One region of the Limosilactobacillus sp. C0001E2 genome, then DNA from elsewhere that is predicted to be linked to it. Evidence: predicted binding sites of a transcription regulator. Region 1 holds the regulator's gene; each other region holds the start of a gene.
The links. Region 1 encodes Rex, which represses fermentation and respiration genes when NADH is low (regulators of the CRP and FNR family bind a similar motif). Its sites were predicted from a motif close to TTGTGAANTANTTCACAA; they were not measured.

Region 2: a site for Rex is predicted at 3,993-4,010, ahead of AC1EKL_RS02880 (zinc-dependent alcohol dehydrogenase family protein). Genes of this name have one in related genera too.
Region 3: a site for Rex is predicted at 8,031-8,048, ahead of AC1EKL_RS03400 ((S)-acetoin forming diacetyl reductase). Genes of this name have one in related genera too.

Annotation. Positions count from the first base shown of each region.
Region 1 is NZ_JBWPXC010000003.1:82,944-93,262, reverse strand. It holds gene hpf (ribosome hibernation-promoting factor, HPF/YfiA family) at 1-43, opposite strand, end outside; gene AC1EKL_RS04165 (phosphoribosyltransferase family protein) at 182-856, opposite strand; gene AC1EKL_RS04160 (ATP-dependent helicase ComFA) at 850-2,175, opposite strand; gene AC1EKL_RS04155 (YigZ family protein) at 2,236-2,877, shown strand; gene AC1EKL_RS04150 (hypothetical protein) at 2,924-3,184, opposite strand; gene AC1EKL_RS04145 (APC family permease) at 3,201-5,039, opposite strand; gene groL (chaperonin GroEL) at 5,194-6,828, opposite strand; gene groES (co-chaperone GroES) at 6,871-7,155, opposite strand; gene AC1EKL_RS04130 (redox-sensing transcriptional repressor Rex) at 7,358-8,005, opposite strand; gene AC1EKL_RS04125 (ABC-F family ATP-binding cassette domain-containing protein) at 8,183-10,120, shown strand; gene AC1EKL_RS04120 (biotin--[acetyl-CoA-carboxylase] ligase) at 10,191-10,319, opposite strand, start outside.
Region 2 is NZ_JBWPXC010000002.1:131,453-141,771, forward strand. It holds gene yjeM (glutamate/gamma-aminobutyrate family transporter YjeM) at 95-1,585, shown strand; gene AC1EKL_RS02865 (hypothetical protein) at 1,600-1,758, shown strand; gene AC1EKL_RS02870 (CAP domain-containing protein) at 1,736-2,356, opposite strand; gene AC1EKL_RS02875 (sucrose-6-phosphate hydrolase) at 2,431-3,906, opposite strand; gene AC1EKL_RS02880 (zinc-dependent alcohol dehydrogenase family protein) at 4,055-5,089, shown strand; gene AC1EKL_RS02885 (sucrose-specific PTS transporter subunit IIBC) at 5,207-7,156, shown strand; gene AC1EKL_RS02890 (peptidylprolyl isomerase) at 7,421-8,008, shown strand; gene AC1EKL_RS02895 (flavocytochrome c) at 8,019-9,374, shown strand; gene AC1EKL_RS02900 (sodium:solute symporter family protein) at 9,440-10,319, opposite strand, start outside.
Region 3 is NZ_JBWPXC010000002.1:222,349-232,667, forward strand. It holds gene secY (preprotein translocase subunit SecY) at 1-103, shown strand, start outside; gene AC1EKL_RS03335 (adenylate kinase) at 120-782, shown strand; gene infA (translation initiation factor IF-1) at 915-1,133, shown strand; gene rpmJ (50S ribosomal protein L36) at 1,166-1,282, shown strand; gene rpsM (30S ribosomal protein S13) at 1,308-1,673, shown strand; gene rpsK (30S ribosomal protein S11) at 1,699-2,085, shown strand; gene AC1EKL_RS03360 (DNA-directed RNA polymerase subunit alpha) at 2,169-3,110, shown strand; gene rplQ (50S ribosomal protein L17) at 3,139-3,519, shown strand; gene AC1EKL_RS03370 (energy-coupling factor transporter ATPase) at 3,710-4,528, shown strand; gene AC1EKL_RS03375 (energy-coupling factor transporter ATPase) at 4,513-5,379, shown strand; gene AC1EKL_RS03380 (energy-coupling factor transporter transmembrane component T family protein) at 5,382-6,182, shown strand; gene truA (tRNA pseudouridine(38-40) synthase TruA) at 6,195-6,983, shown strand; gene rplM (50S ribosomal protein L13) at 7,075-7,518, shown strand; gene rpsI (30S ribosomal protein S9) at 7,532-7,927, shown strand; gene AC1EKL_RS03400 ((S)-acetoin forming diacetyl reductase) at 8,064-8,837, shown strand; gene AC1EKL_RS03405 (glycoside hydrolase family 73 protein) at 8,963-9,592, shown strand; gene AC1EKL_RS03410 (xanthine phosphoribosyltransferase) at 9,602-10,171, shown strand; gene AC1EKL_RS03415 (ATP-grasp domain-containing protein) at 10,189-10,319, shown strand, end outside.

The sequences.
Region 1 (10,319 bases):
CAGTGAGGTCAACATTTTCTCCACGAATATTGAATTTTAACATTGTACTTTACTCCTTTCAGTCCAAGCGATTGGGCTTGTTCTGAATATCAGAAGGACCACTCTTCTCATATCCTTACCTCTATTATAGATTGATTTAACTTAATTAACAATTTATTCTCGTTTGGATTTTAGAAATTCTTTAACTAGCTAATGTCACACTCCAAACTTGGTGACAACCAGCCTGTCGACAAAGCGTTGCTGCGTGGTAAAGCGTTCGCCCAGTAGTATAAACGTCATCAACTAAGACAATGCGTTTACCAAATACTACACTCGGCTGAAGGAGTTTGAACGGTTGCTTAGTCTGGAGTCGCTGCTCACGAGTTTTGGATGATTGTGGAACCGACTTCTTAACTTCTTGAGTAACTAAGAGGCCTGTTTGAACCTCCATCTTTAGTAATCCCGTTACTTGATTAAACCCACGTGTTTGCCAGGTCCGTTCATGGACGGGAATCGGCATAATTAAATCTGGCTTTCGTCTGGCAACCAAACTACTCATTTCATCAACAAACACGCGTCGGAGACGGTAATCTCCCTGAAATTTATAATCGTGCATGTACTGCTTCATGGCTTGATTATACTGATATAAACTCTCGTTAGCTAACAGAAATCCGGTTAAACTACGCCACTGTTGACAATCGTCACAGTACGGTCCACGTTGTCGACCACAACCCTGACAGCGATTCTCTGCACCAATTTTTATAAATCGTTGACGACATTTATCACAAAGTTCTTTCTCATTGGGTGATATCATTAATAATTGCATCAACGTGGATTGGTCACTAATTAAACATCCACACATTAAACATCTCAACATTGTAATTTCCTACCAAGTCGATTCAGGTATTTAATCTGACGCACTGCTGAACTTATCGCCAGGGTATTATCCCCAATAAAAAAGGTTACTTGACCACTTGGAAAATCAGCAGAACGACCCACCCGACCAGCGATCTGTACTAACGCAGAGCTCGAAAAAACCTTATCATCAGCACCGATGACGCAAACGTCAATTGTGGGAAAAGTAACGCCACGTTCCAGAATTGTGGTCGTAATTAAAAATTGGTACTGACCTTCTCGCATTCTTTGAACCTTTGTCAGCCTTTCATCATCCGCAGCATAAACTGTCGCAAAGGCTGTTTGCGGAATTATTTTCTTAAGAGCATTCGCAACCGGTGTTAAGTCTGTAACATGTGGTACAAACATTAAAAAACGCTTCTTTGTTTGCACATGACGATGTACCCATTGAATCACCGTTAATGGTAATCTGCCATGTGCTAATCGGCCCCGCCATTTTGAATTAATTTTGCCGCACTTAATTACCGGTAACAAATGTCCATGATAACGAAGAGGTAAATAACTAACAGTTAACCGATGCCGCTGGACCTCACGCAACAAGGTTTGGCCAGGTGTTGCCGTCATCATTAAAAGGCCTCCCGTCGGCTTTTTGGCCTGATTCGTGGCAAACAGTAACTGTTGATTAGCTGCATATGGAAACGAATCTATCTCATCCACAATCAGTAAATCAAATGCATGATAGAAGCGCAGCAATTGGTGCGTCGTACATACGGTTAATTGACAATACCGGTACGGCTGCTCCTGCTGACCATGTAATAAAACTATTGGTGTTTTTTGAAAGGCTCGCTGTAAGCGCGGAAATAATTCCAAGCAGACATCCACTCGTGGTGAAGCAATGCAAACCCGTTCTCGTTTTTTGAGTGCCTGTTCAATGGTTGAAAAAATCATCTCCGTTTTACCGGCCCCGGTAACTGCCCATAGTAAATGTCGTTGATGATTTGCCATCGCTTTTTGCACCTCTTCTGTCACCCGTAACTGTAATGGCGATAGCTGTCCTCGCCACGTTAACGGTTCCGTTGGCGGAGAAAATTGGTTTGGCTCTGGAACATGGTAAAATGAATCTAACGTCGATACTCGTCCTAAGTTAATACACTGTGGGCAATAATATTGTTCATTCGGTAATCCGCCATCATCACGTGTGGTAACAGCATTACAGCGCAGGCAATGAACCGAAGTGGTAACTACCAATGTTGGCAAAACCTGCACCGTATTTGGTAACTTCGGTGGAATATCAACTTTCGGAACGAGTTCCCGACGACCATATAATAAACTAATATCCATAATTTCCCTCCCATTATTTAAAGACGGAAATTAATTGAATTTTTGTGAGGAAATTTTAAGATGACTACTCAAAATTATTTAACAATTTGTGAAAATACGACACACGAAATTACTATCAAAAAATCACGGTTCATTTGCTCGCTTGCTCGTGTGAAAGATGAAGCTGCGGCAAAGGCCTTTATCGACAAGACTAAAACTATTCATCGCAAGGCAACCCATAATTGCTTTGCTTATCAAATTGGCACCGATGATCATATCCAACGAGAAAGTGACAATGGCGAACCAAGTGGGACTGCAGGGATCCCGATTTTGGAAGCATTACAATTAGTGGGTGTCCACGATGTATGTGCTGTGGTGACCCGTTACTTTGGCGGAATCAAGCTGGGTGCTGGCGGCCTTATCCGCGCGTACAGCAACGCAACTTCCGAAGCAATTAAGCAAGTGGGCCTCGTTCAACGCATTCAACAAACCTTGCTCCAAATTGACGTGCCCTACAAATTACATGATCAATTAATTTACTTTCTCAAGGAACAGCAATTAGAAGTTGCCAATGAAGAATACGGTGTCGACGTTCAAACCACCATTTTCGTGGATGAAGCACAGGCTTCAGCAGTGCAAGAACAATTAACCAACCGGTTCAGTGACCAACTCACAATCCACAAAAATGGCACCAGGTTTCATGAAATTCCATATGAAAATTAAAAAACGGCGTATGCAAAACAGTCTGCATACGCCGTTTAACTTTATCTCAACCAAGTAACTTGGCAATTACATTTAAAATAATCAGAACTAAACATAAAGCCAATAGTAACCGCACAGTGCGTTTCATGTGCCGATCACCACTTTGAATTTTATCCCAGTGGAGACCGATAAACCCGCCAACGATCGCCAAACAACCAAGAATGCCGCAAATTCCAGAGTAAAAGTGATTATGCTGAATGGTAAAGGATGCTAAGAATACTAATCCAATCACAAACACTAACCCACTCAGTAAAGTTCGTCTATCCACAATTTCTCCAATCTTACTATTCATGTAAGTGATAACTATAAGTTGCCACAACGATATTCTGCCGTGAGTTTAGTACGGTCCGCAAACGCAAACTAGTTTGGTTGTGGAGGATTAATTGCCAAGGATGCTTTGGAATAAATTGTGGAACCAGAACTGTCGTGGAATAGTTCCGCGCTTCCGCTCGCTTAGCAATTACATCGACAAATCGTAACGTCGGTGTGGCGATGGACCGGTAGGAGGAATGAATGTCAACAAAACGGACATCTGGATATTCTGCCTTAAACTCATTGGCAGTTTTATGCTCCTTACCAGGGTTCTCATCAAATGAAACGTGCATGGCAATCACGTAGTCACCAATTGACCGCGCATAGTTAATTGCCCCTCTGGTTACCCGGGTGACGTTACCAACTAAAACGATAACCGTCGATCCATCATAATCATGAAGCTGAACTGCGGTCTTTTCAGCTACCCGAAGCTGTTTACCAACTTTAATGTAGTGGCTGTGGATCTTATGGAACATCCATAACAAGCAAGGCATGATAATCAGATATGGCCAAACATTTTCGAAGTGTTGCCAGAATAGGGCTGCAACTAGGGAAAGTGAAATTAATGCCCCAACAAAGTTAATGCAGGACTTTCCAATCCACCAACCTTCACGTTCCCGGAACCAGTGAATAATCATCGCAGATTGTGACAAGGTAAATGGCACAAATACCCCAACCGCATAGAGCGGAATCAGCATGCTGGTTTGCCCGTGGAAAATCAAAATCAACACGATGGCGCCAACCGCCAGTGCAATTATCCCGTTAGAATAACCTAGTCGATCTCCCCGATCCATAAATGCATGGGGAAGAAACTTATCTTTGGCCATATTATAAGCCAGAATTGGAAAGGCTGAAAAACCGGTGTTGGCTGCTACCGCTAAAATCATCGCTGTCGATAATTGAAGTAAGTAGAAACCTAATCCGTGACCACCAAAAATTCTCGTCCCAATTTGTGAAAGAACCGTTACCTTAGCATTCGGCACAATCCCTAAGTAAAAGCCAAAGAAGATAATCGCAATGAAGAAGAACGCTAAGATGGCACTCATGATTGCCAAAGTTGTTGAAGCGTTTTTTTCTTTAGGTTCATTAAAGTTTGGCACTGCGTTACTTACCGCTTCCACCCCGGTTAGTGAAGAAGAACCAGCTGAAAAGGCTCGGACGAACAATACAAAACTCATTCCAACGACTGGGGTTCCGTAATCTGCGGGCGCGTGATAGGTAATGTGCCCAGTCGCAATATTAACCGCACCAACGATCACCATTACAAAGATCATAATGACAAAGAAATACACCGGAACAGTCAGGAAGTTGGCACTCTCACTCATTCCCCGTAAATTCATAAACATGATCAAAAGGACAATGATGACCGAAATGGGAACAGAGTATTTATATAATGCTGGAATGGCAGACGTGATCGCCTCGGTCCCAGAGGTTGTCGAAACCGCAACGGTCAACATATAGTCAACTAGCAATGATCCACCGGCTACTAATCCACCATTCTTACCCCAGTTTTTAGTAGCTACAATGTAGGCACCACCACCACTTGGGTATGCATGAATAATCTGTTGGTAAGATAGCGTAATTGCTAATAATAGGACCAACACAATCACCGCAATCGGAATCGAGTACCACATTGCCATCGCGGACAAAGTTACCAGAACCGTTACAATCTGCTCTGGTCCATAAGCAACTGACGAAATTGCATCAGAAGAAAGCATTGCTAATGCTTTAAACTTTGATAGGTGTGTTTTCCCTTCATCAAGGGTTTTCAAGGGTTTTCCAATTAACACCCGTTTCAAATAACGCCACATAAATTATTCTCCTCAAATGTAATAAATCAATGGCTATTCTACTCCACTCGCTTCGTGAATTGCTACCATTTTTGTAAAATTAATAATAAAAAAGTGGTGTTAAGCACCGCTTCCAGCACTCAACACCACACGAGATTGAACTCACCATATTAAATTACATCATGCCGCCCATGCCAGCACCTGGTTGTGGGGCAGCTGGAGCTGCATCCTTTGGTTCTGGCTTATCGGCAACAACTGCTTCTGTCGTCAATAATAATGCGGAAACTGAAGTTGCGTTTTGCAAAGCAGAACGGGTAACCTTGGTTGGGTCAACAATTCCGGCATCAATCATATCTTCGAATGTGCCATTAGCAGCGTTGTAACCAACACCTGGCTTTTCGTTCTTCAATTTGTTGACAATTACAGAACCTTCAACACCAGCATTTTCAGCAATTTGACGAACTGGAGCTTCTAGCGCGTTCTTTACAATGTTAACACCCGTTGCTTCATCGCCAGAAACATCTTTTTCAATTGCTTCAATATCAGGAATAACGTTTACCAAGGCTGTTCCACCACCTGGAACAAATCCTTCTTGGACAGCAGCCCGCGTCGCGTTCAAAGCATCTTCAATACGGTACTTCTTTTCCTTAAGTTCGGTTTCAGTAGCGGCACCTACCTTAACAACAGCAACACCACCGGAAAGCTTAGCCAAACGTTCTTGAAGCTTTTCCTTATCAAAGTCAGAAGTTGATTTAGCAATTGCTTGCTTAATTTGGTCCACCCGTTCAGCAATGGCATTCTTGTCACCACTACCGTCAACAATGGTGGTAGCATCCTTTGTAACCGTAACCTTGTTAGCTTGACCTAATTGATCAACAGTAACGTCCTTTAATTGCATCCCAAGATCATCGGAAATAACTGTTCCACCAGTCAAAATCGCAATATCTTGTAATTGAGACTTCCGCCGGTCACCAAAACCAGGCGCCTTAACAGCACATACGTTAAAGGTTCCCCGAATCTTGTTCAAAACAAGGGTTGGTAATGCTTCACCGGTAATATCATCAGCAATGATCAAGAGGGAACGACCTTCTTGGACAACTGATTGTAATAATGGAAGAATGTCTTGAATGTTGCTAATCTTCTTATCTGTAATCAAGATGTATGGGTTATCAAGGTCTGCTTCCATCTTGTCATTATCGGTAACCATGTATTGAGACATGTAACCACGATCAAAGCTCATCCCTTCAACCACGTCCACACTAGTTTCAACACCACGGGAATCTTCAATTGTAATGACACCATCATGACCAACCTTTTCCATGGCGTCAGCAATCAACTTACCAACTTCAGGGTTAGCAGCTGAAATTGAAGCGATTTGTGCAATGTCATCCTTGGTCTTAACATCATGGCTCATCTTGTGTAATGCTGCTACAGCAGCTTTAGTCGCCTTTTCAATCCCGCGCCGAACACCAACTGGATTAGCACCAGCTGTAACGTTCTTCATTCCTTCGTTAACAATGGCTTGGGTAAGGACAGTAGCAGTCGTGGTCCCATCACCAGCAATATCATTCGTCTTGGAAGCAACTTCAGCCACTAACTTAGCTCCCATATTTTCAAAGTGGTTGTCTAAGTCAATACTCTTGGCAATCGTAACCCCATCATTAGTGATTGTTGGTGAACCATAACTTTGTTCCAAAACCACGTTCCGTCCCTTAGGGCCAATTGTCGTCTTAACTGTATCCGCAAGCTTGTCAACACCAGCCATCATTGACTTACGTGCATCTTCACCAAATTTCAAATCTTTTGCCATAAATTTTCACCTCATTGTAAGAAAAGTTAATTTGTTAATGAATTAATCAACAACCGCAACTAAGTCCTTGTCATGAACAACTAAGTACTTATCGCCTTGGTATTCAACTTCATTACCAGCGTACTTATCAAAGAGGACTGTTTCGCCAACCTTAACACTAACTGGCACCTTGGTCCCATTATCAAGAACTCGACCATCGCCAACAGCGATAACTTCACCAGTAGTTGGCTTATCCTTAGCGTTGGAAGCTAAAACAATCCCTCCAACAGTTTCTTCTTTTTCCTCTGCGGCCTTCATAACCACGCGATCTCCTAATGGCTTTAACACGTTAACCCCTCCAAATATCATTAATTTCTGTAATCATTTAGCACTATTTAGTAGTGAGTGTTAGCACTTAAACGTCTTAAGTGATAACCACATTTCTTAGTATAACATCATCTTGCCTAATTACAACTAAAAAGTTTGACCTTTTTTGACTAATTCAACTTAAATTAGCAAAAAAGCCGGGCAACGCCCGGCAATTCTTGTTTTATTCGTCTTGTCCATTAAGATGATTACTTTCAATAAAGTAAATTAATGTTTGGAGTTCGTTTGTCAAGTCAATATTTTGAACTTGCACATTATCCGGCACTGACAAACGAACTGGCGAAAAGTTTAAAATTCCGTGAACACCCACTTCAACTAAATCGTCCGTGACTGATTGTGCTTGGGATGCCGGAACCGTCAAAATCACCACATCAATCTGTTGTTCCTTAATCTGTTTTTTTAGTTCGTTAGCTGGGTAAACTGGAATACCGCTCTTGATGGTGTTGGCTAAGGCTGGCTTAGGGTCAAAAGCAGCACTTATCCGCAGATTAGTGCTTTGGTGGAAGTTGTAGTTCATTAAAGCACTTCCTAAACTACCGACCCCAACTAACGCTACACTTGTGAGCTTATCCTGGTTCAAAATTCCCTTAAAAAACTTAATAAGACTCTCAACATCATACCCATATCCACGTTTTCCCAACTCACCAAAGTATGAGAAATCACGCCGGATAGTTGCCGAGTCAACTTGAACCGCCTCTGAAAGTTCCGTTGATGATACTCGACGTTTATTAGCATTTAGCAAAGCATTTAGATACCGATAGTATACTGGTAAACGCTTGGCTGTTGCCCGCGGGATTTTACGCGTTGGCATAACCAAATTCCTCCATTCAATTTAAAACGTTTGTGAATTAACCTACTTGATATTCTAGCAACTTATTCTAACTTTGTGAACCTTTTTGCAAGAAAAGATCCATTTAGTAGTTACTGCTTTTTTATGCTAAAATCGTTTTAGAATACTATTAATACTGAAATTAAACGCGGTTACTGAATGATATTACTCCAAGCAAACCATGTCGAACGTCGCTTCGGTGCTGACGTTTTATTTCACAATGTCAATATGCAAATTAACGAGCATAGTCGAACTGCCCTCGTGGGTAGAAACGGTGCCGGTAAAACAACCCTGCTGAAAATGATTGCCGGCATTACAGAGCCAGATGAAGGAACAATTTCAAAAGCCCATCACCTTACCATTGGATACTTAGCTCAAGACCAGGGATTAGATTCACAAAACACAATTTGGGCTGAATTAGATTCGGTTTTCACGCCATTACATAAAATGGAGGCTGAAATTCACCAACTGGAGGAACAATTAGCGACATTGGATAGTACTACTGATCAATACCAGCACGTTATCCAGCAATATGACGACCTCCAAACCACCTTTAAGGAGCGTGGTGGCTTTGAATATGCATCTAAAATGCGGGGTGTGCTAACCGGGTTTGGTTTTGATTCCTCGATGTATGATCTACCCATCAACTCACTCTCCGGAGGGCAAAAAACTAAGCTGGCCCTTGCCAAGATTCTTTTACAAGCACCTGACCTGTTAATCTTAGATGAACCAACGAACCATTTAGATATGAATGTTTTGAGCTGGTTAGAAGACTACCTCCGCGGCTATGCTGGTTCTGTGCTGGTAGTTTCGCACGACCGTTACTTTCTCGATCGCGTGGTTAACCAAGTCTACGATTTAGAAAATCAAACTCTAACTCGTTATTCTGGTAACTATTCACAATTTACCAAAGAAAAGACGGCCCGCATCCAAGCTGAACAAAAACACTATGATCAGCAACAAAAAGAAATTGCAAAACTGGAAGACTTTGTTAATAAAAATCTCGTGCGCGCTTCCACCACTAAACGTGCTCAAGCGCGACAAAAACAATTAGATAAAATGGAACGACTAGAACGACCAACAGTTGATGACCGTTCAATCCACTTTGCGTTTCACTCTGCTAAGGACAGTGGGAACGAAGTCTTAGACGTTCAAGAACTTAAAGTTGGCTATCAAGAGCATGTTCTCGCTGGTCCATTAAGCTTTCAAGAACGACGGAAACAACGGATCGGTATTATTGGACCCAACGGAATTGGTAAATCCACCCTTCTGAAAACTATTTTGCACAAACTCCCAGCAATTAGCGGCACTATTAAACTAGGCGCTAACCTTGATATTGGTTACTACGACCAAGAGCAACAACAACTACATCCTAATAAAACAGTATTAGATGAAGTCTGGGATGATCACCCAGAAGTTCCAGAAACGGAAATCCGTTCCCTGTTAGGAAGCTTCTTGTTTGTTGGCGATGATGTTTTTAAAACCGTTCATGAGTTAAGTGGTGGGCAGAAGGCTCGGTTAGAGTTAACCAAACTCTCATTTCAGCCAATTAACTTCTTAATTCTCGATGAACCAACCAACCACTTAGATATCGACAGTCGGGAAGTTCTTGAAACTGCCATTAACGAATTTTCGGGAACCGTTCTCTTCGTATCTCATGATCGTTACTTTTTAAACCAAGTAGCAACTGACATTTTAGATATGTCCGCAACGGGAATTCAACATTACTCAGGAAATTACGATAGTTTTCTTGAACAAACAGCAAAATTGGTAGACCCAGTGAACGTCCCCAAAAAAGCTGCAAATAAAAAGCATTCCTCAAAATCTACGAGTCAACAAAACTACCAAGCTAGCAAGCAAGAACAACGTGCCCGTCGTAAATTGGAACGGGAGGTTTCAAAATGGGAAACCACGTTGGATCAACTGCAAGCGCAGCACGATCAAATCGAGCAACAAATGAGTGATCCTGAAATTGCCACCGATATTGCAAAGCTAAGTGATTTGCAAAAAGAGCTTGATCAATGTCAGGCTGAATTGGATCAAGCTGAGGAAAATTGGACAAGTGCAGCTGAACAACTCGAAGAATTTAATCAATAATTATCCATCTAAAGAAACGGCCCAGAGTGCTGAAAGCGCCTCTGAGCCGTTTTTTCCATACCAAATTAAATTAATAATTAACCTTCACTACTTCACCCGCACTAATAACTTTCGTTCCAGATGGTTGCTGAACAATCAATTCGCCATCTTTAGCAATTCCCTTAACAATTCCTGTAACTGTACCATCCGTTAATTGTAA
Region 2 (10,319 bases), on a different contig from region 1:
AGTGATAATTAAATTGCTTTCTTTGAAATAATATCCACAACTGCTCGGAAAAGTTGTATAATTATTAATATTATTCAAAGAAAGAAGTTTTGACATGGAAAAGAAAACCACCCAAATTGGTTTGAGTGCCTTAGTATTGATGATCTTTTCATCAATCTTTGGCTTTAGTAATTCACTGACGGCCTTTTATCAAATGGGGTATGCCAGTATCATTTGGTACATCGTTACGGCGGTGCTTTTCTTCCTCCCATCTGCATTAATGTTTGCAGAATATGGGGCCTCGTTTAAGGCTGCTAAGGGGGGGATTTTTTCTTGGTTACGGGGTTCCGTAAGTGAGAAAACAGCCTTTATTGGGACCTTCATTTGGCTTGCAGCGTGGGTTGTTTGGCTAGTCTCATCAACTCAATACTTTTTAGTGTCGGATTCAACCATGATTTCAGGAACTGACCGCACCCAGACCTGGCGGTTGTTTGGGTTGCCCGCTAATGAGACTTTGGGGATTTTAGAAATTATTTTTATGATTGTCGTTACCTGGATTGCCTCTCGGGGAATTAATAAGATTGCTAAGATTGCTTCCGTTTGTGGGGTGGCAACCTTAGGAATTTCCGTGATTTTTATTTTGGCGAGTCTCTTATTATGGATGATGAATCATGGCCAACTAGCTGAACCAGTGACGGCACTGAGTTTAGTAAAATCACCTAACTATGCCTTTGTTACACCAATTGCGGTTATTTCGTTCATTGTCTACGCCCTATTTGCTTATGGTGGTTTGGAAACAATGGCTGGTGTGATTGATTCCGTGAAGAAGCCAGAAAAGACTTTCCCTCGGGCATTAATCATTGCCATGATTATCATGACCTTGATTTATATTTTAACGATTTTCTTGTGTGGGGTGAGCGCTAACTGGGAACAGGTTTTAGGAAAGAGCCATGTTAACCTGGCCAATGTTGAGTATGTTTTGATTAATAATATGGGCTTGACGGTTGGTGCTAAACTCGGTTTAGGTCATTCCGGAGCAGTGATGCTCGGTCGGATTTTCTCCCAAATTACGGCGTTAAGTGATGTTTTAGGGGGCTTAGGAGCTGCTTTTGTGATGGTCTATTCACCAATTAAATCCTTTATTGAAGGTTGTGATCCACGGCTTTTACCAAAGCGGCTTACAAAGATGAATGATGTGAATATGCCATCATTTGCAATGTGGTGCCAAGCCATCTTAGTCAGTGCAATTATTCTCTTTATTTCATTTGGTGGGAACGCAGCAACACAGTTTTATACCATTTTGACTGATATGATGAACGTTTCGTCATCAGCACCATACCTGTTTTTGGTAGGGGCGTTCCCATTCTTTAAAATGAAAAAAGATTTAGATCGGCCGTTTGTCTTTTATAAGAGCATGACCTGGACGTGGGTTGTTTCCATCGTTGTTTGGTTGGTTGTGGCAGTCGGGATTCTCTTCACTTGTGTTGAACCAATCTTGGAAGGCCAATACGCGACTGCATTCTGGACAGCGTTTGGTCCCGTCTTCTTTGGCATTATCGCTTGGGCATTCTACACCCACGCTGAGCATAAGAATATTTTAAATTAGACGGATCGATGCAGTTGAAAGAGTTTAAGGACCGATGCTTAAAAAATCTGTGGGCACTATTGGATCTCTTTGCACAAGAAAGCGACTTTATTAATGGCGATCGTCGTCGACAACTCCATGCTCAAGCGCAAAAGCAAGCTCAGGAGTCGCCTAAGCGTTCCAAAAAAGATTAAGTTCCGTTGGCGTTTGCGTTCGCGGATTGTGATCCCAAATGCTTTCTTCTAAATATTGATCAGCGACATCCCAGTAGAAATCTAATAGCTGTTGTCCACTTTCTGAGAGGAAGACGCGTTTGGTGGAATGCTGAATCACAAGCAATTGATGTGTTAGCAGGAAGTCTAATGTGATGACGAGCGTTGGTGAAGTAATCGGCTGTTGATGATTCCAAAATTGTTCATTCCGATATTCAAGCGGGCAATCATTAAATTGACCGAGTTTTTCAATCAGTGAGAGGGCAGCAAAGTGCTGATACGTTAATGGTATTCCTTGTCGGCGATGGCGTAGAAGCTGACGAAGTTGCTGAATTAGGACCACGTCATGAGGATAGGATCGGAGATTGAATGAATAGAGATCGGGGTTTTTTTCCTGCCGGTCGTGAAATGCGAAGCGCAGTTGATACAGGAGATTTTCAAAGAGAATGTCAACGTATAAACTTTCACTAGATTTTGATTGATGAAAGCAGACCACTTGGTAGTCAGCATTGGGTAACGCTTGGTCAATAAGGTAGTGGATGGCTGATTGCCAATTAGCCTGGTCAACACTGTTCTTCATTATTGTTCCTCCCCGTGAATTTAGCTATATTCTAAATAATCCCCGTTCACAAGTCACGTGAACGGGGATTTTGTTTAGATATTTTTAAGTTGATATAGACTTCCAGTCGCATTAATTGGTGTGGCAAACGCAATCTTCTGATGGTGCTGATCAGCAAAGTAGCGAAGCGTCAGCACTTGCTGACCATCATTCACAAATATTTCAGCGAGTGAATGATCTAAGAAAATTTGTAATTTTAGATCCTGGTGAGCTGGTAACTTAATGGAACGAGTCGTACCATACTTTTCGGCAACTGCAGATCCAACTTTGGATCGATCGACGGTGAGTGTACCAGCATTCGTATCAAATTGGATTTGTAAACTAGCACTCAAATCTTCATTGGCGGCAAGGTGTAAGACACCTGTCTGATCAGCACTAATTGTCAGATTTAATTCACATTGTTGACCAGCATGATCGTCAATGATGCTCGTATGATTGGAGAAAACTTTAGTGCCCTTTGGATCGCGGAGGTTGGTCATTGCTGCGACTGGTTGCTGGTAGAGCTGACCGTTACGGATGTGCAATTCCTTAACTTGACTCAAACAGTTTGCCCAAGTTTGATCATCGGTTGGATAACTGATGTCAGGGAGCCCTACCCAACTAATAGCATAAGCTGTGCCGTCCGGGGCGTTAAACGCCTGAGTAGCGTAGACATCAAAACCTTCATCCAGATTTACTGGGACTTGTGAACTACCCTTTAACGTAGCATTTTCAAAATCAAATTCATCCCCAATGATATAGGTGTTGGGGTAAATATTATCGTAATGGGTGATCTTCTGCTCTAATCCCTGCGGGCAGAAAATCAGGACAGCATGATCATCAATCATCACTAAGTTTGGGCATTCAATCATGTAGCCCATTGGATACGGAGTGAAATTAACCAAACCGACATCATGCCAGCCATCTTGCAAGTCATCGCTGGCCCAGAGTGCCAAATGGCCGGTTTCAGTTTTAGCATCCTGTGCTCCTAAGAGGGCATAGTACTTACCATCATGTTCTAGTAGTTGGGGATCACGGAAGTGTTCACTAATGTAATCCGGATTCCGGAACAGGGGCTGTTTTAGTTTAGTAACCTGATTATTTTGGTTCATCCAAGCACCCAGTTGGAAAGGTGTTCGGTTCCAATCCTTATCACGGTGGTTACCGGTGTACATCAAAAATAGCCGATCGCCAATTTGCTTCGCAGATCCAGAGTAGGCACCATGGCTATCGTATTCATTATCAGGAGTGAGAGCTAAGCCACGGGAGTGCCAATGTACTAGATCGGTAGATTGCATGTGCATCCATGATTTAAGACCATGGGCAGCACCAAAAGGAAACGACTGGTAAAAAACGTGCCAGGCATGATTAAAGTATGAGAACCCGTTTGGATCATTTAGTAATCCAGAACTTGGCCGGATATGATACCGGAGTTGTTCAGGTGAATTATCAGCTGCTGCCTGCAAGTGAAGCAATTCGAGGGCCGAATATTGTTGGTAAGGGCGGTAGCGTTGTTCCCGTGTCCATTCCATAATAAGATCTCCTTTATGTAAGTGCTCTAAGATGGTTCTATTTTAAAATGACGGCTGTTGACTGTCAAACGTCTAGCAAAAACAAATTGATCATTATTTCACAAAAGGATTACAATGAAGGTAAATTCGATAAAGGAGACGTTTAAGAATGATGATTCCAAAAACAATGCGGGCTTGGGAAGTTACCACTCCGGGGCCAATTGAACAAGAGCCGTGCCCACTGCAATTGGTTGAGAAGCCGGTCCCTGAACCACAGTCTGGAGAAGTTCTGGTTAAAATTTTAGCATGTGGAGTTTGTCACACCGACTTACACGTTACCGAAGGCGACCTACCAGTTCATCGGCAGCATGTTACTCCCGGCCATGAAATTATTGGCCGGGTCGTTAAGCAGGGACCACAAACTCAACGATTTACGATTGGTGACAAAATTGGAATTCCGTGGTTTAGAAAAGCGTGCGGGGTTTGCCGATTTTGTCGTTCCGGTCGGGAGAATTTGTGTCCCCATTCCATTTACACAGGATGGGATCATGATGGCGGTTATGCAGAGTATGTGACGGTTCCGGAGGGCTTTGCCTACCATCTGCCAGAGGATACTGATCCAGTTAAATCTGCACCATTGCTTTGTGCGGGAATTATTGGTTACCGTTCTTATCTACGCGCCAACGTACCAGCTGGTGGCACACTAGGCCTCTATGGATTTGGTGGTTCCGCACATTTAACTGCCCAGTTAGCAATTAAGCAGGGAATTGAAGTCCATGTTTTCACTCGTGGCCATGATGCCCAAAAATTTGCGTTGCAATTAGGTTGTGCGTCTGCGCAAGGCGCCTATGATGATTCACCAGTTCAACTAGATTCCGCCATTATGTTTTCACCAGCTGGCGAGATGGTTCCCAATGCATTAGCCAACCTCGTTCCTGGAGGGACGCTTGCGTTAGCCGGCATTCGCTTGAGCGATGTTCCAGAACTAAATTATCAGCAGCACCTTTTTCATGAAAAGAACTTAACAAGTGTGGAAAGTAATACGCGCCGCGATGGGGAAGAATTTTTGAAGTTAGCCCATCGTTTGCACATTCAGCCAACGGTGACTGAATACCCGTTTGACAAGGCTGATGAGGCATTGAGACGAGTTGCCAAGGGGAATATCGATGGGGCCTGTGTCCTGAAAATTAGTGAAGATCAGTAAGGCTAAAAGAAAAATTGATAAACGCTTGACATTTAATCTAAATCTAGTATTATCAAATGTGTAAAAAACGCTTACAATTTAAGCGCAAATATCTAGATGAGATAGGGAGTAATGCTCATGGATCACAAACAAGTTGCGACCGACGTCATTAACGCCGTCGGCAAAGACAATTTAGTTGCTGCTGCGCATTGTGCAACGCGGTTACGGTTAGTTTTAAAAGACGAAGCCAAAGTTGACCAAAAAGCATTGGATAACAATGGTGACGTTAAGGGAACGTTTAAGACCAATGGTCAGTACCAAATTATCATTGGCCCGGGAGACGTGAACAACGTTTATGATGAATTAATTAAGCAAACTGGATTGAAGGAAGTTTCCACTGACGATCTGAAGCAAATTGCTGCAAAGAATCAAAAGTTCAATCCAGTCATGGCGTTTATTAAACTCTTATCTGATATTTTTGTACCAATTATTCCGGCATTGGTCGCCGGTGGTTTGCTGATGGCCCTTGATAATGTGTTGACGGCTAAAGGATTATTTGGTCCCCAATCCGTTATTCAAATGTGGCCAGCTTTGAAGGGCATTGAAGGCATGGTGAACGTCATGTCGGCAGCGCCATACGTATTCTTACCGATCTTGGTGGGAATTTCTGGAGCGAAGCGGTTTGGTGCTGACCAATTCTTGGGGGCATTTGTCGGAATGATGATGACCGCGCCGGCTTTAGCGGATGGCGGTTCTTGGAACATCTTCGGGTTAACTGTTCATATTCAGTCTTACACGAGTCAGGTTATTCCAGCATTGGCTGCGGTTTGGATGCTTTCCATCTTCGAAAAGTGGTTGCATAAACGTCTGCCAGCTGCCGTTGACTTTACATTTACGCCACTGATTTCAGTTCTCTTAACTGGGTTCCTGACGTTTATCGTGGTCGGACCGGTGATGAAGGATCTTTCTGATTTACTGACGAACGGAATTGTTTGGTTATACGACACGTTAGGATTTGTAGGAACAGGAATTTTTGGGGCTTTGTATTCGCCAATTGTTTTAACTGGTTTACACCAAAGCTTCCCTGCTATCGAAACGCAATTAGTGACCGCCTTTAAAGCTGGTAAGGGTGCGGGTGATTTTATTTTCATCGTGGCTTCAATGGCCAACGTTGCCCAAGGGGCCGCAACCACTGCAGTTTACTTTTTAACACGGAATGAAAAGATGAAAGCTCTCTCTAGTTCTTCCGCGATTTCTGCTTTGCTCGGAATTACTGAACCAGCAATTTTCGGGGTGAACTTGAAGTTGCGGTTCCCATTCTTCTGTGCATTAGTTGGTTCATGTGTGGCTTCCACGATTGCCGGATTAATGCACGTGGTTGCTGCTTCAATGGGTTCGGCTGGTTTCATTGGTTTCTTATCCGTATACGCTAAATCTATTCCAGGCTACCTATTATGTGAAGTTATTTCATTTGTAATTGCCTTCTTAGTAACCTTCTTCTATGGTAAAGCGCACGATGAACTGGTTAATCCCGCAATGGCGGGTGCAGATGCAGCGGATGGCGCATCTCAAGCAGCGGAAGCATCCGCACCAGTTCAACATGCTTCAGCACCAGCAGACGAAAATGCTAAGAATGAAGTAGTTGCAAGCCCAGTTTCTGGAACTGCCGAAGACATTACTGCAGTAAATGATGAAGTCTTCTCTCAGAAGATGATGGGGGATGGTGCGGCGGTTGTTCCTAATGATGGTACGATTTATGCACCTGTTGATGGTACAATTACAGTTGCTTATGCTACGAAGCATGCGTATGGTTTAACTTCAGATGATGGTGCCGAAGTTTTGATTCATGTTGGTTTAGATACTGTGAACCTCAAGGGTGAACACTTTGAAAGCTTTGTTGAACAAGGCCAAAAGGTTAAGAATGGTGATCGCCTTGGTACCATCGACCTAGCGGCGGTTAAGGCAGCTGGTTATGATACCACCGTGATGGTCGTAGTCACAAACACGACCAATTACACGCAAGTCAAGCGCGTTGCTGATGGTGAGATTAGCCATGGCGATGACTTGATTGAGGTTGTCAGTAAATAATAATTAAAAGTGACACAAAAAGTCCTCAAATCGGATGGAAAGTCCGATTCGAGGACTTTGTATTTGAATCCCCGCAAGGATGGTTACGACGCGTAGCTTGGTCAACTGCTGATTTATCAGCGGTTGAACTGCTAGCCAGTTACTGCGCTGTTACATTTTTACCTTTAAAGTAGCAAAGAGGTTGGAAGACTCCAGCCTCTTTTTTGCTGTAAGCCGCGCTAATCATGATATAATCAACTCCAGAATAAATAGGAGGCGGAACTAATGAGTGACTTTCCACAATTAAACTTAGCAGCGCAAACGGGTACTAAGGCAATAATTCACACTAATCACGGGGATCTGGAGGTTCAACTATTTGACCAACTTGCTCCTAAGACGGTGAAAAATTTTGTTGAATTGGCTAAAAAGGGATACTATGATGGGGTCCTTTTCCATCGGGTTATCCCAGACTTTATGATTCAAGGTGGTGACCCAACGGGGACCGGTGCTGGTGGTGAAAGCATTTATGGTCAAGCTTTCGAAGACGAATTTAGCGACCAGCTTTTCAATTTTAACGGGGCGTTATCAATGGCCAATGCAGGCCCTAATACCAACGGAAGCCAATTTTTCATCGTAACGAACGAAAACCTTACTACGAACTTGGCTGATCAAATGAAGGCGGCTGGTTATCCGCAAGCAGTCATTGACCATTATGTGGCTAATGGTGGAACACCATGGCTCGATCACCATCACACTGTTTTTGGACAAGTCGTTAATGGAATGAAAGTGGCTAAAGAGATTAGCCGCGTTGATCGTGATTTGAGCGATCGCCCAAAGGATGACGTTGTCATTAAATCAATTAGTATTGATTAAGGGTGCTGATATGACAGAAATTGATTATGATTTAATTATAATTGGCAGTGGGGGTGCCGGATTGACCACAGCTGTTCAGGCGCGTGAGCTAGGACTGACAGTTGCTGTTTTAGAAAAGAATTCCCAAGTTGGTGGTAATACTAAGCGGGCATCTTCCGGGATGAATGCAGCGGAAACAACTGTCCAAGCCCGTAATCAAATTGCGGACCGGATGCAGGATTTTTATCAGGAAACTTACCAGGGTGGTGGTAAGCTGAATGATCCAGCAATGCTGAAACAGTTTGTTACCCATGCGCCATTAGCGATTGAATGGCTAACCCAGCATGGCTTGCCACTGGATGATTTGACCATTACTGGCGGAATGTCAGTCAAGCGAACCCACCGTCCTGCTTCGACAGCTCCCGTAGGTGCTTATTTGGTCAAAGGATTACAAAAGTTGGCGGTTGAAGCTGGAGCCCAGATAATTACGGAAGCACACGTCAGTAAATTATTGACCGCTACCGGCGCCGTGTGTGGAGTAGAATATGTTGACGCTGAAAAAGCAGTTCATCAATTCAATTCACGTGCGGTAGTATTGGCAACGGGTGGTTTTGGGGCCTCCAAAGAGTTGATGCGCCGGTATCGACCAGATTTGGCTAATTACCGCACAACCAACCAACCTGGTGCGACAGGGGACGGCTTAAAATTAGCCCAGCATGTTGGTGCACAATTAATGCAGTTGGATCTAGTACAGGTTCACCCAACTGTCCAGCAGGATCAAGACCACGCTTTTTTGATTGGTGAAGCAGTTCGGGGTGAAGGCGCCATTTTAGTGAATGAAAAGGGAACACGGTTTGTAAACGAACTGGCTACGCGGCGCGTAGTTTCGAATGCCATTACTGCGTTAACCAAGCATAGTGCGTACTTAATTTTTGATCAGGAAGTTCGTTCGCGGGTCAAGGCCATTGATTTTTATGATCAAATTGGTTTAGTGCAGACAGGGGCGACAATCGAGCAGCTGGCTGAACAATTGTCTTTGCCAGATTTGCCAACGACCATTCACCAGTGGAATGAGGCAGTTCGTGTCCAAGACGATCGACAATTTAGCCGGACAACTGGAATGAGTTTTCCACTGAGTAAGGCACCATTTTATGCCATTCATGTGGCTCCAGCAATTCATTACACAATGGGTGGCATTCATGTCGATCCGGAGACCCGGGTGTTGGATGCCAATGGACAGGTAATTAATGGATTATATGCTGCTGGAGAGGTTACCGGTGGACTGCACGGCAATAACCGAATTGGTGGTAATTCGATTGCGGAAACAGTGGTGTTTGGTCGCCAATCGGCATTAACAATTCAGCGTGATTTAAAATTTAATCAATAAACAATCGGGGGCAAAGTTCAGTTAATCCGAACTCTGCCCCCTTATTTTGATGAGGAGTAAAATTATTAATGACGAGTGTATTCTTGGTCAACGGTCTTAGCAGTTAGCCCAACAATATTCTTCTTTTGTGGGGTGAATAAGCCGACGAACCATGCGATAAACATGGATGATAAGAAGGAAACACATGAAACCATAAATGGTGACATGCCCTTTGATTGTACATAGTAGGTAAGGGCAGCACTGACAATCAGACCAGTAACAGCCCCAACGGTATTGGCACGTTGGGTAAAGATCCCCGCGGCGAAGATTCCGGCAATTGGGACCCCAAATAAACCAGTAAAGGCTAAGAAGAGGTTCCAGGTTTGGGATTGGTTACCAACTAAGAGGTAAATGGCCATTAGCAAGCCAAGAATTCCGGCAATGAGAATAACAATCCGGGCTAATTGGACGTCGCTAACCCGCTTGAACTTCTTGTCAAAGAAGCGTTGTTTGAAGTCGGTAATCGCACAAGCAGAAATCGCGTTGAGACTGGATGCAATGGTGGATTGCGCAGCCGCAAAGATTCCGGCAATGATCAGTCCGGCTAAACCAGCTGGAACTTCTTTGATGACAAAGTATGGTACAACGGCGCTCGTGTTGAAGCCCTTTGGCAGACTTGCTGAGTGCAAGTAGAAACTGTACAAAATCGTTCCCATCCCGTAAAAGATTGGGATCGTAATGAATGCTAAGAGTCCATTAGTCCAAAGTGACTTAGCGGTTTCTTTCATCGTGGAAGTGGTTTGGTAACGCTGAACCACATCTTGACTACCCGTGTATTGGTAAAGAGAGTTAAAAACGGAACCGGCAAAAATTAATGGAATGAATAATTTCAGGTTGTGAGGGTCCCAGTTAGCTTTTGAGTAAAGTTTATGGTGAACGGCAACGTCATGGGCGATTGTACCAAAA
Region 3 (10,319 bases), on a different contig from region 1:
TGGTACTAGTTTGTTGATCGTTGTTCAAATTGCTTTGGATGTAAACCGGCAATTAAATGGATTAACAATGAAACGTGAATATATTGGATTTATCCATGATTAAGTAGGAGGACACTGCTATGAGTATGAACCTCGTTTTGATGGGTTTGCCAGGTGCCGGTAAAGGTACTCAAGCTCAAAAGATTGTTGAAGACTTCGATATCCCGCATATTTCGACTGGTGATATTTTTCGTGCAGCGATGAAAAATGGAACGCCGATGGGCAAAGAAGCTAAGAAGTATATCGATAAAGGTGAACTGGTTCCAGATGAAGTTACAAATGGAATTGTCGAAGAACGGTTAGCCAATGATGATACTAAAGATGGCTTCATGTTGGATGGCTTTCCTAGAAATCTTGTTCAAGCGAATGCTTTGAACAAGATGCTGGAAAACAAAGGTCGTTGCTTAGATGCCGTGATTAACATTCACGTTGAACCTGATGTTCTAGTTGATCGTTTATCAGGTCGATTCATTTGTAAGAATTGTGGTGCTACTTATCATAAGTTGTACAACCAACCTAAGGTAGAAGGGACTTGTGATGTATGTGGTCATCATGAGTTCTTCCAACGTGATGATGATAAGCCCGAAACGGTTAAGAATCGTCTTGATGTTAATATTAAGTTGAATACACCATTAGTTGATTTTTATGAAAAGCAAGGGATTTTGCATCAAATCAATGGTGAACAAGATATTGATAAGGTTTATCAAGATGTTAAGCAAGTATTAGAAAACCTTACAAAGTAGATTGCGACGATACTCTTGCGCAAAACAACGGTCTATGTTAAACTATGCAAGGTTTATCTGGCTCGTAGTGGGTAGCGTTTAAGCAACCCACCTTTTTACGTAATTTTAAGTCCGGCAAGGAGGAACCATTCAGTGGCAAAAGCTGATGTAATCGAAGTCGAAGGTAAAGTGACTGAAACTTTACCGAATGCAATGTTTAAAGTTCAACTGGAAAATGGGGTAGAAATTTTAGCTCACGTTTCTGGTAAGATTCGGATGCACTACATTAAAATTTTACCTGGAGACCGTGTTAAGGTTGAAATGTCCCCTTATGATCTGACCAAGGGTCGGATTACTTTCCGGTTTAAATAGGTCTTAGTCTATACCAGAGGAGGATTTTCATAATGAAAGTACGACCATCAGTAAAAAAGATGTGCGATAATTGTAAGATTGTTAAGCGTCGTGGTCGGGTTATGGTTATTTGCTCTAACCCTAAACATAAGCAACGTCAAGGTAAGTAATTTTTAAGGAAACGGAGGTGTAAAAATGGCTCGTATTGCTGGTGTCGATTTACCTCGTGATAAGCGAATTGTAATCGGCTTAACATACATTTATGGTATTGGTAACTCAACTGCACAAAAGATTTTGGCAGATGCTGGCGTGTCTGAAGATGTTCGTGTACGTGATTTAACACCGGATCAAGAAGAAAAGATTCGTTCACAAGTTGAAAACATCAAGGTTGAAGGTGATCTTCGCCGTGAAGTTTCATTAAACATCAAGCGTCTACAAGAAATTGGTTCTTACCGTGGGATGCGTCACCGTCGTGGTTTACCTGTTCGTGGTCAACACACGAAGAATAATGCACGTACTCGTAAGGGTAAGGCAGTTGCAATTGCTAACAAGAAGAAATAATTAAGTAAAGGAGGTTAGTTAGTTTATGGCAGTCAAAAAAACGCGGAAGCGTCGTGCAAAGAAGAATGTTGAAACTGGTGTTGCTCACATTCACTCAACATTTAACAACACTTTAATTATGATTACTGATGTCCAAGGTAACGCTGTTGCCTGGTCGTCAGCAGGTGTTTTAGGCTTTAAAGGTAGTCGGAAGTCCACTCCATTTGCTGCACAAATGGCATCTGAGGCGGCTGCAAAGCAAGCAATGGAACATGGTATGAAGACTGTTGAAGTTGCTGTAAAGGGTCCAGGTTCTGGTCGTGAATCTGCTATTCGTGCACTTCAAGCAACTGGTCTTGAAGTTACTGCAATTCGTGATGTAACTCCAGTACCACATAACGGTTCTCGTCCTCCAAAGCGTCGTCGTGTTTAATAGTGCATCATTAACGGCGGTGTTTAAGCCAGATGCCTTTTTGGGAAATACGATCCACGTTTTGAAAGGGGTACTAGAGTAGAATGATCGAATTTGAAAAACCAAACATTCACAAAGTTGAAGAAACCGATAATTACGGTAAGTTTGTTGTAGAACCACTTGAACGTGGTTATGGGACAACCCTCGGGAACTCTCTTCGTCGTGTTATGCTTGCTTCATTACCGGGAGCTGCAATTACCAGTATTAATATTGATGGTGTATTGCATGAATTTAGCACTGTTGAAGGGGGTACGGAAGACGTTACTCAAATCATTTTGAACTTAAAGAAGGTATCCTTGCGGATTGACTCTGAAGATCAAAAGAATTTGGAATTAGACGTTAAAGGTCCTGCAGAAGTAACAGCCGGGGACATCCAAGGTGATGGCGACGTTACTGTTTTGAATCCAGATCTCCACATTGCAACAGTCGCGGATGGTGCAGAATTGCATATTCAAATGACTGCTGATAAGGGGCGTGGATACTCCTCTGCTGATGATAATAAGGCACGGATGGATTTAGCGATTGGAGTTTTACCAATTGATTCCATCTATACCCCAATCGAACGTGTAAATTACACCGTTGAAAACACTCGGGTTGGTCAAAATAATGACTATGACAAGTTGACTCTTGATGTTTGGACCAATGGTTCATTAACACCAACAGAGGCTGTAAGTCTTGCTGCTAAGATTCTGACGTCACACTTAACAATGTTTGTTAACTTAACTGAAGAAGCTCAAAGCGCCCAAGTTATGGTTGAACGGGAAGAATCACATCAAGAAAAGGTACTTGACAAAACAATTGAAGAACTTGATCTATCAGTACGTTCATACAATTGTCTTAAGCGGGCAGATATTCAAACCGTTAAGGACTTAACTGAAAAAACTGAGGCTGATATGATGAAGGTTCGTAATTTAGGACAAAAATCACTTGATGAAATTAAGATCAAGCTAAATGAACTTGGTGTTGGATTTCGCCAGGAAGATTAATTTTTAATTTAAAAGGAGGGAGCACTTCATGAGTTACCGTAAGTTAGGACGTACAAGTTCACAACGTAAAGCTTTATTACGTGACTTAACTACTGATTTAATTGTTAATGGTTCAATTAAGACTACTGAACCAAAGGCAAAAGAAGTTCGTAAGACCATGGATAAAATGATCACTCTTGCTAAGCGGGGTGACCTAGCATCACGTCGTAAGGCAGCGGCATTTGTTCGCAATGTTGTTGCAGACGTAAAAGAAGATGGCGATGATATTAAGGTACAATCAGCTCTTCAAAACCTGTTTGAAGAAATTGGGCCTAAGTACGCTGATCGTAATGGTGGTTACACACGGATTTTGAAGACCATGCCACGTCGTGGTGATGGTGCTCAAATGGTTATTTTAGAACTTGTTTAGTAGTTTAATTAAATAATCGTAATAAAGAATCACTATGATTGCTGGTATAAAGCGTTATGATGATGGGATTTTTCCTTAGTCTAGCTTGAATGTGAGAAATCACGCACCACAATTGTAAGTGATTTTTTTTATACATATAAATGGATCTTTTGGTAAAATAAAACCAGCAATCTAACGGAGGGAAAAGAACATGGCAATTGTTGATGTCCATGATGTGTCTTACACATACCCTGGCAATCATGAAGCGACATTAAAGAATGTTTCGGTTGCTTTTAACCAAAATGAGTGGACAACCATTATCGGGCATAACGGAAGTGGGAAAAGCACCCTTGCACGCTTGATCGATGGCCTATTACCCCTCGACAAAGGATCCATTGTAGTTGATGGAGTTTCGGTAAATGAAGATCATTTGTCAGATATTCATCAAAAAATCGGGTTTGTTTTTCAAAATCCTGAAAATCAATTTGTTGGGACTACGGTTGAAGATGATGTTGCATTTGGTTTGGAAAATCATCAGGTACCTAGAAATGAGATGCAATTCCGCATTAATCAAGCTTTAGCTGATGTAGCGATGCAGAGTTATGCCCATAAAGAGCCGGGAATGTTATCAGGCGGTCAAAAGCAACGGGTGGCGATTGCTGGAATCCTCAGCCTTCGTCCAAAAATATTAATTTTTGATGAAGCAACTAGCATGCTAGATCCAGTGGCCCGCCAAACTGTTTTGCAGTTGTTACAGCGATTAAAAGTTGAGAAGGGCTTTACGATTATCGCAATCTCTCATGATCCAATTGAAGCAACCTATGCCGATAATATTGTGATTATGGATCAAGGGCATGTGGTTGCTCATGGACGATCTACAGACATTTTGGGTAATTATAATCTACTTAATAAGTATCAGTTAACATTACCGTTTACTGAGCAACTAAAAAGAGCTTTACTGGCTCGAGGGATGCAATTACCTGCAGAGTACATGACTGAGGAGCAAATAATTAAATGGGTAAGCCAGTAATTAATATTCAAAAACTAAACTATATTTATGGTGGTAAAACGGCATTTGCTTATCAGGCCCTGCATAATATCAACTTAGATATTATGGAGAATGAAATAACAGCAATTGTGGGTCAAACAGGTAGCGGAAAGTCTACCCTGATGCAGCTGGTTGATGGATTATTGGTACCTACTTCAGGTAAAATTCAGGTAAACGGGATGGCAGTGACTAGCCAATCCAGTAAAGGTGATTTTACTAAATTGCGTCAGCAGATTGGTTTTGTCTTCCAATTTCCTGAGTCGCAACTATTTGCGGACACTGTTTTGCAAGATGTAATGTTCGGACCATCCAATTTAGGCATGTCACCAGATCAAGCGCGGAAGCAAGCAATCGGTGCACTCCAGTTGCTGAAATTTCCAAGTGATTTGTTTGAGCAGTCACCTTTTCAACTTTCTGGCGGACAAATGCGTCGGGTTGCGATTGCAGGGGTTCTGGCAATGAAACCGAAAATTTTAATTTTAGATGAACCAACTGCTGGTTTAGATCCAAATGGTCAGTATGAACTCATACAGTTAATAAAGCAGCTTCATGAGCAGGGAACCACGATCATTTTTATCACTCACCAGATGGAACAGGTAGTTCAGTATGCCGATCGAGTAGTAGCATTGCAAAATGGGAAAATTGGTTTTGAAGGGACACCACGCCAATTATTTGATAATCAGGATTTAGTAAATGAAATTGGTCTGGCAGAGCCACATCCATTGAATTTTGCTCGTAAATTAGAGAAACAGGGACTTTCACTACATACTCCGTTAACGATAACCGAACTAGCGGATCAAATTGTTAGCATAAAAAAGGAAAAGGATGATTAATGATGGGAAATAAAGTGATTTTTGGTCGGTATGTGCCAACGACTTCTTTAATTCATCATCTTGATCCACGATTTAAATTTATTGCCTGTTTTTGGTATGTAATTTTAGTTTTTTTTGCAAATAATTTGTGGACTAATTTGTGGTTAGGCTTGGTTTTGCTTTTTATTATTCGGCTTAGTCACGTTGCATTGAAAATGTACTGGGCGGGAATTAAACCGTTAATGTGGATTATTGTAATTACTGCTGCAGTTCAATTATTTTTTTCAACCGGTGGTCATGTCTACTGGCAATGGCATTTCATGAGCATTACCTCTGTTGGTGTGATTCAATCTTTATACTTGATTCTTCGCTTTGCGTATATCATTACAATTTCAACTGTATTAACGGTGACCACGACCACATTGCAACTGGCGGATGCGATTGAGAGTTTGATGAAACCGTTGAAGCATTTAAAGGTGCCGGTCAATCAGATTGCAATGATGCTCTCCATTGCGTTGCGTTTTATTCCGACTATCATGGATGAAGTCACCACAATTATGAATGCCCAGCGTGCTCGTGGAATGGATTTTTCTACTGGTAATCTTTATCAACGGGCTCGGAAGTTGGTTCCAGTAATGATCCCATTATTTGTTTCTTCTTTTAAACGAGCTGAGGAATTGGCCATTGCAATGGAAGCTCGGGGGTATAGCCCAGATGGTCAACGAACTAAATATCGACTCTTGGTGTGGCACCACCAAGATACGGTAGCGGTTGTAATTCTGCTTTTGATCACAGTAATCCTTGTTACTTTAAGAATATTTTGATAGGAGCTAGCTTTGATTCGTTACAAAATTACCTTTGCATATGATGGAACTAATTTTTCGGGATTTCAAATACAGCCACATAAACGGACAATTGAGCAAACATTGAAAACAATTGTCAACCGAATGGCTAAAAATCCTGATCCAGCCATTTCAATTATTGGTTCTGGGCGAACGGATGCTGGTGTCCATGCCTTAAACCAAGTTGCCCACTTTGATTTTCCTTATCATATTCCAGAGCAGTCAATGGTGCGGGCTTTGAACAGTCAGTTACCTTTAGACATTATTGTTAAAAAAGCCGAAATTGTTTCAAATGAATTTCATGCACGATACAATGCTCACCGAAAAAGGTACCGCTGCCGTGTAACTCAAGGGGAGTTTGTTGATCCGTTTAAGCGTAATTACACTGCCCACTTTAAATATCCCGTAGATATTGCACACATGAATCGAGCGGCACAAGATTTGGTTGGAACACATGATTTTACCAGTTTTGTTGCTTCTGGCTCGCAAGCGAAAAGTAATATCCGGACGATTTATGAAGCCAAAGTTTACTATGAAGATCATGATCACGAAGTTATCTTTGAGTTTGTGGGGAATGGTTTTTTGTATAACCAAGTCAGGATCATGGTGGCCTTATTATTAGAGATTGGTAGCGGGCAACGCCCAGTTGATGATGTCCAGCGTGTATTAGCGGCACGTGATCGGCAAGAGGCACGGATGACTGCGCCCGCCAGTGGTTTGTATTTGGTTAACGTAGATTATGGTGGGAATAACTTGAATAAACCATTGACTGACAAGGGATAATCAAGTACACTAGTAGCTGGTATTTCTTTTCCATAAATTACTCGGTACACAATTTATTGTAAAAGAAAGACAAAAATTGGAGGACTTAATCGTGAGAACGACATACATGGCAAAACCTGGTGAAGTTGACCGTAAGTGGTACATCGTTGATGCCAAAGACGTTTCTTTAGGTCGTGTAGCATCCGTTGTTGCTTCCATCTTACGTGGTAAGAACAAGCCAACGTTCACCCCTCACGTTGATACTGGTGACAATGTTATCGTAATCAACGCAGCAGATGTTAAGTTAACTGGTAAGAAAGCTAGTCGGAAGATTTACTACCGTCACTCTAACCACCCAGGTGGTTTAAAGCAACGGACTGCTGGTAACTTCCTCGCTGAAGAACCAGCCAAGATGGTTGAACAAACCATTAAAGGGATGCTTCCACACACCCCACTTGGCCGCAAGATGGGTATGAAGTTGCACGTTTACGCTGGTGAAGACCACAGTCATGCAGCTCAAAAGCCTGAAAAACTCGATATCACTAACTTAATCTAAGGAGGGAACGGAATTGGCTCAACAAGTACAATACAGCGGTACTGGACGTCGTAAGGATTCTACTGCACGTGTCCGCTTAGTACCAGGTTCTGGTAAGATTACTATGAACGGCAAAGCAATCGAAGACTACATTCCGTTTGCTAACTTACGTGCCATTGTTAACCAACCATTTGCAGTAACGCAAACTGAAGGTCAATATGACGTATTAGTTAACGTTAACGGTGGTGGCTTCTCTGGCCAAGCCGGTGCAACTCGTCATGGGATTGCTCGTGCTTTGCTCGCCGTCGACCCTGACTTCCGTGATGCCTTGAAGAAGGTAGGTCTCTTAACTCGTGACCCACGGATGAAGGAACGTCGTAAGCCAGGTCTGAAGAAGGCTCGTAAGGCTGCTCAATTTAGTAAGCGTTAATTTCGATTATCGTTTCAAATTAAAAGCATCAGGATTTTTCCTGATGCTTTTTTGTTGACAAAACATTGACTAATGGAAACGCTTTAGATACAATTAAAAATATTTGAGAAACATTTCACAAAAAGGAGAGATTGTTATGACAAAGAAGGTTGCATTAGTTACTGGTGCTGGTCAAGAAATTGGTGAAGCCATTGCTAAGCGTCTTGCAAAGGATGGTTTTGCAGTTGCTTTGGTTGCTCGCCACATGGACAACTTAAAAAAGGTTGCTGATGAAATTGAAAAAGCCGGTGGGGAAGCCTTTCCGGTAACTGCCGATGTCGCAAAGCGTGATGAAGTCTTTGCCGCAATTGACAAGACCATTGATAAGTTTGGCGATTTTAATGTCATGGTTAATAATGCTGGGGTTGCTCCCACGACACCAATTGACACGGTAACTAAGGATGACCTGGATTACGTATATACAATTAACGTTTACGGGACCATTTGGGGAATCCAAGCAGCTCATGACGCTTTTAAGAAGCTAGGTCATCCTGGTAAAATCATTAACGCTACCTCACAAGCTGGGGTTGTAGGTAATCCAAACTTAACAGTTTACTCCAGTTCCAAATTCGCTATTCGGGGAATTACTCAAGTTGTCGCGCGCGAATTAGCTGAAGAAGGAACAACAGTGAATGCCTTTGCACCTGGGATTGTTAAGACACCAATGATGTACGATATCGCACATAAGGTTGGTCAAAATGCTGGTAAGAGTGACGAATGGGGAATGCAAACCTTTGCCAAGGATATTGCCTTAAAGCGGCTCTCTGAACCCGAGGACGTTGCCAATGCCGTTGCCTTTCTAGCTGGTCCTGATTCTGATTACATTACAGGACAAACGCTTGAGGTTGATGGTGGAATGCAATTTCACTAGAATTAATTTTGATTTCCGGTTGGTTATTAGCCAACCGTTTTTTTATATTAAATTCATTTAAATTCTCACTGAAAATGCGGTAAAATTGTTACATTAGAATACTAAATAAAAGGAGTCAACGAAGCGTGGCACGTAAAAGAAGACGACGAACGGGTTCTCGTCGTAAGAAACGTTCGAGTGCATCAAAATGGCTAACGGTCATTTTAGTCATCCTAATCGTTTTAACAGCTGGTTATGTGGGGCACCATCTCTACCAGCGGCATTTGCAGCAAGAAATTATTGAAAAACAGCAACATTCTAAGCAGCTTTTTATCAAAGCAATTGCTCCTGAAGCACAGGCAATGCAGAATCAGTATCACATTAAAGCTTCAATTACGATGGCCCAGGCGATTTTGGAATCCAATTGGGGTACGAGTAAATTAGCTAGTGATTATCATAACCTCTTTGGTATTAAGGGGACGGGTCCCAATTCTAAATTGATGACCACCAAAGAGTATACACGTGGTAAGTGGGTTGTAATTAAGGATCGCTTTAAGGTCTACTCGAGTTGGTCTGCTTCGATTAAGGATCATACTCAGTTGATGCTGAATGGGACGCAATATAAGAAAGAAAATTATCAAAAGGTAATTGATGCAGATAACTATCGTGAAGCTGCTCAAGCATTACAGGATGCTAATTATGCAACCGATCCAGATTACGCTAGCAAGTTAATTAGTGTTATTAAGACCTATCACTTAGACAAATACGACCAATAGGAGAAAAATATGCAAGAACTAAAAGAAAAAATTGAAAAGTACGGTACGGTATTGCCAGGAAATGTTTTAAAAGTTGATGCATTCTTGAATCACCAAGTTGATACAGATTTAATGTACAAAGTTGGTCAAGAATTCGCTAAACATTTTGCTGATCAAGGAATTAATAAAATTTGGACAGTTGAGTCTTCGGGAATTGCTCCGGCGGTGATGACAGGGTTAGCAATGCACTTACCAGTGATCTTTGCTCGGAAGCACAAGAGCCTAACCCTCAACAACAATATGTTTACAGCGGATGTTTATTCCTACACTAAAAAGACTACTAACCGGATCTCTATTTCTAAAAAATATGTTGAAACTGGAGAAAAAGTCCTGTTAATTGATGACTTTTTGGCCAATGGTCAAGCAGTTGAAGGGATGATGGAAATCGCTGATCAAGCTGGCGTTCAAGTTGCCGGCGCAGGAATTGTCATTGAAAAAAGTTTTCAACCGGGTGGTAAAGAATTACGAGACAAGGGTGTCGAAGTTTACTCTCTTGCCCAAATCAAGTCATTAGCGGATGGCCAGGTTGAGTTTGTCTAAAAAGTGAAGGTGCGGTTATGAGTACGGATGTTTTATATCAAGGCAATACCCTTGGGATTATGGGTATTGACCGAAACGGAAAGAAGTTAATTTTAGCTGCTAAGGAAGCCGGCTTAAACGTTGGGGTCTATCTTGATCATCCTGAACC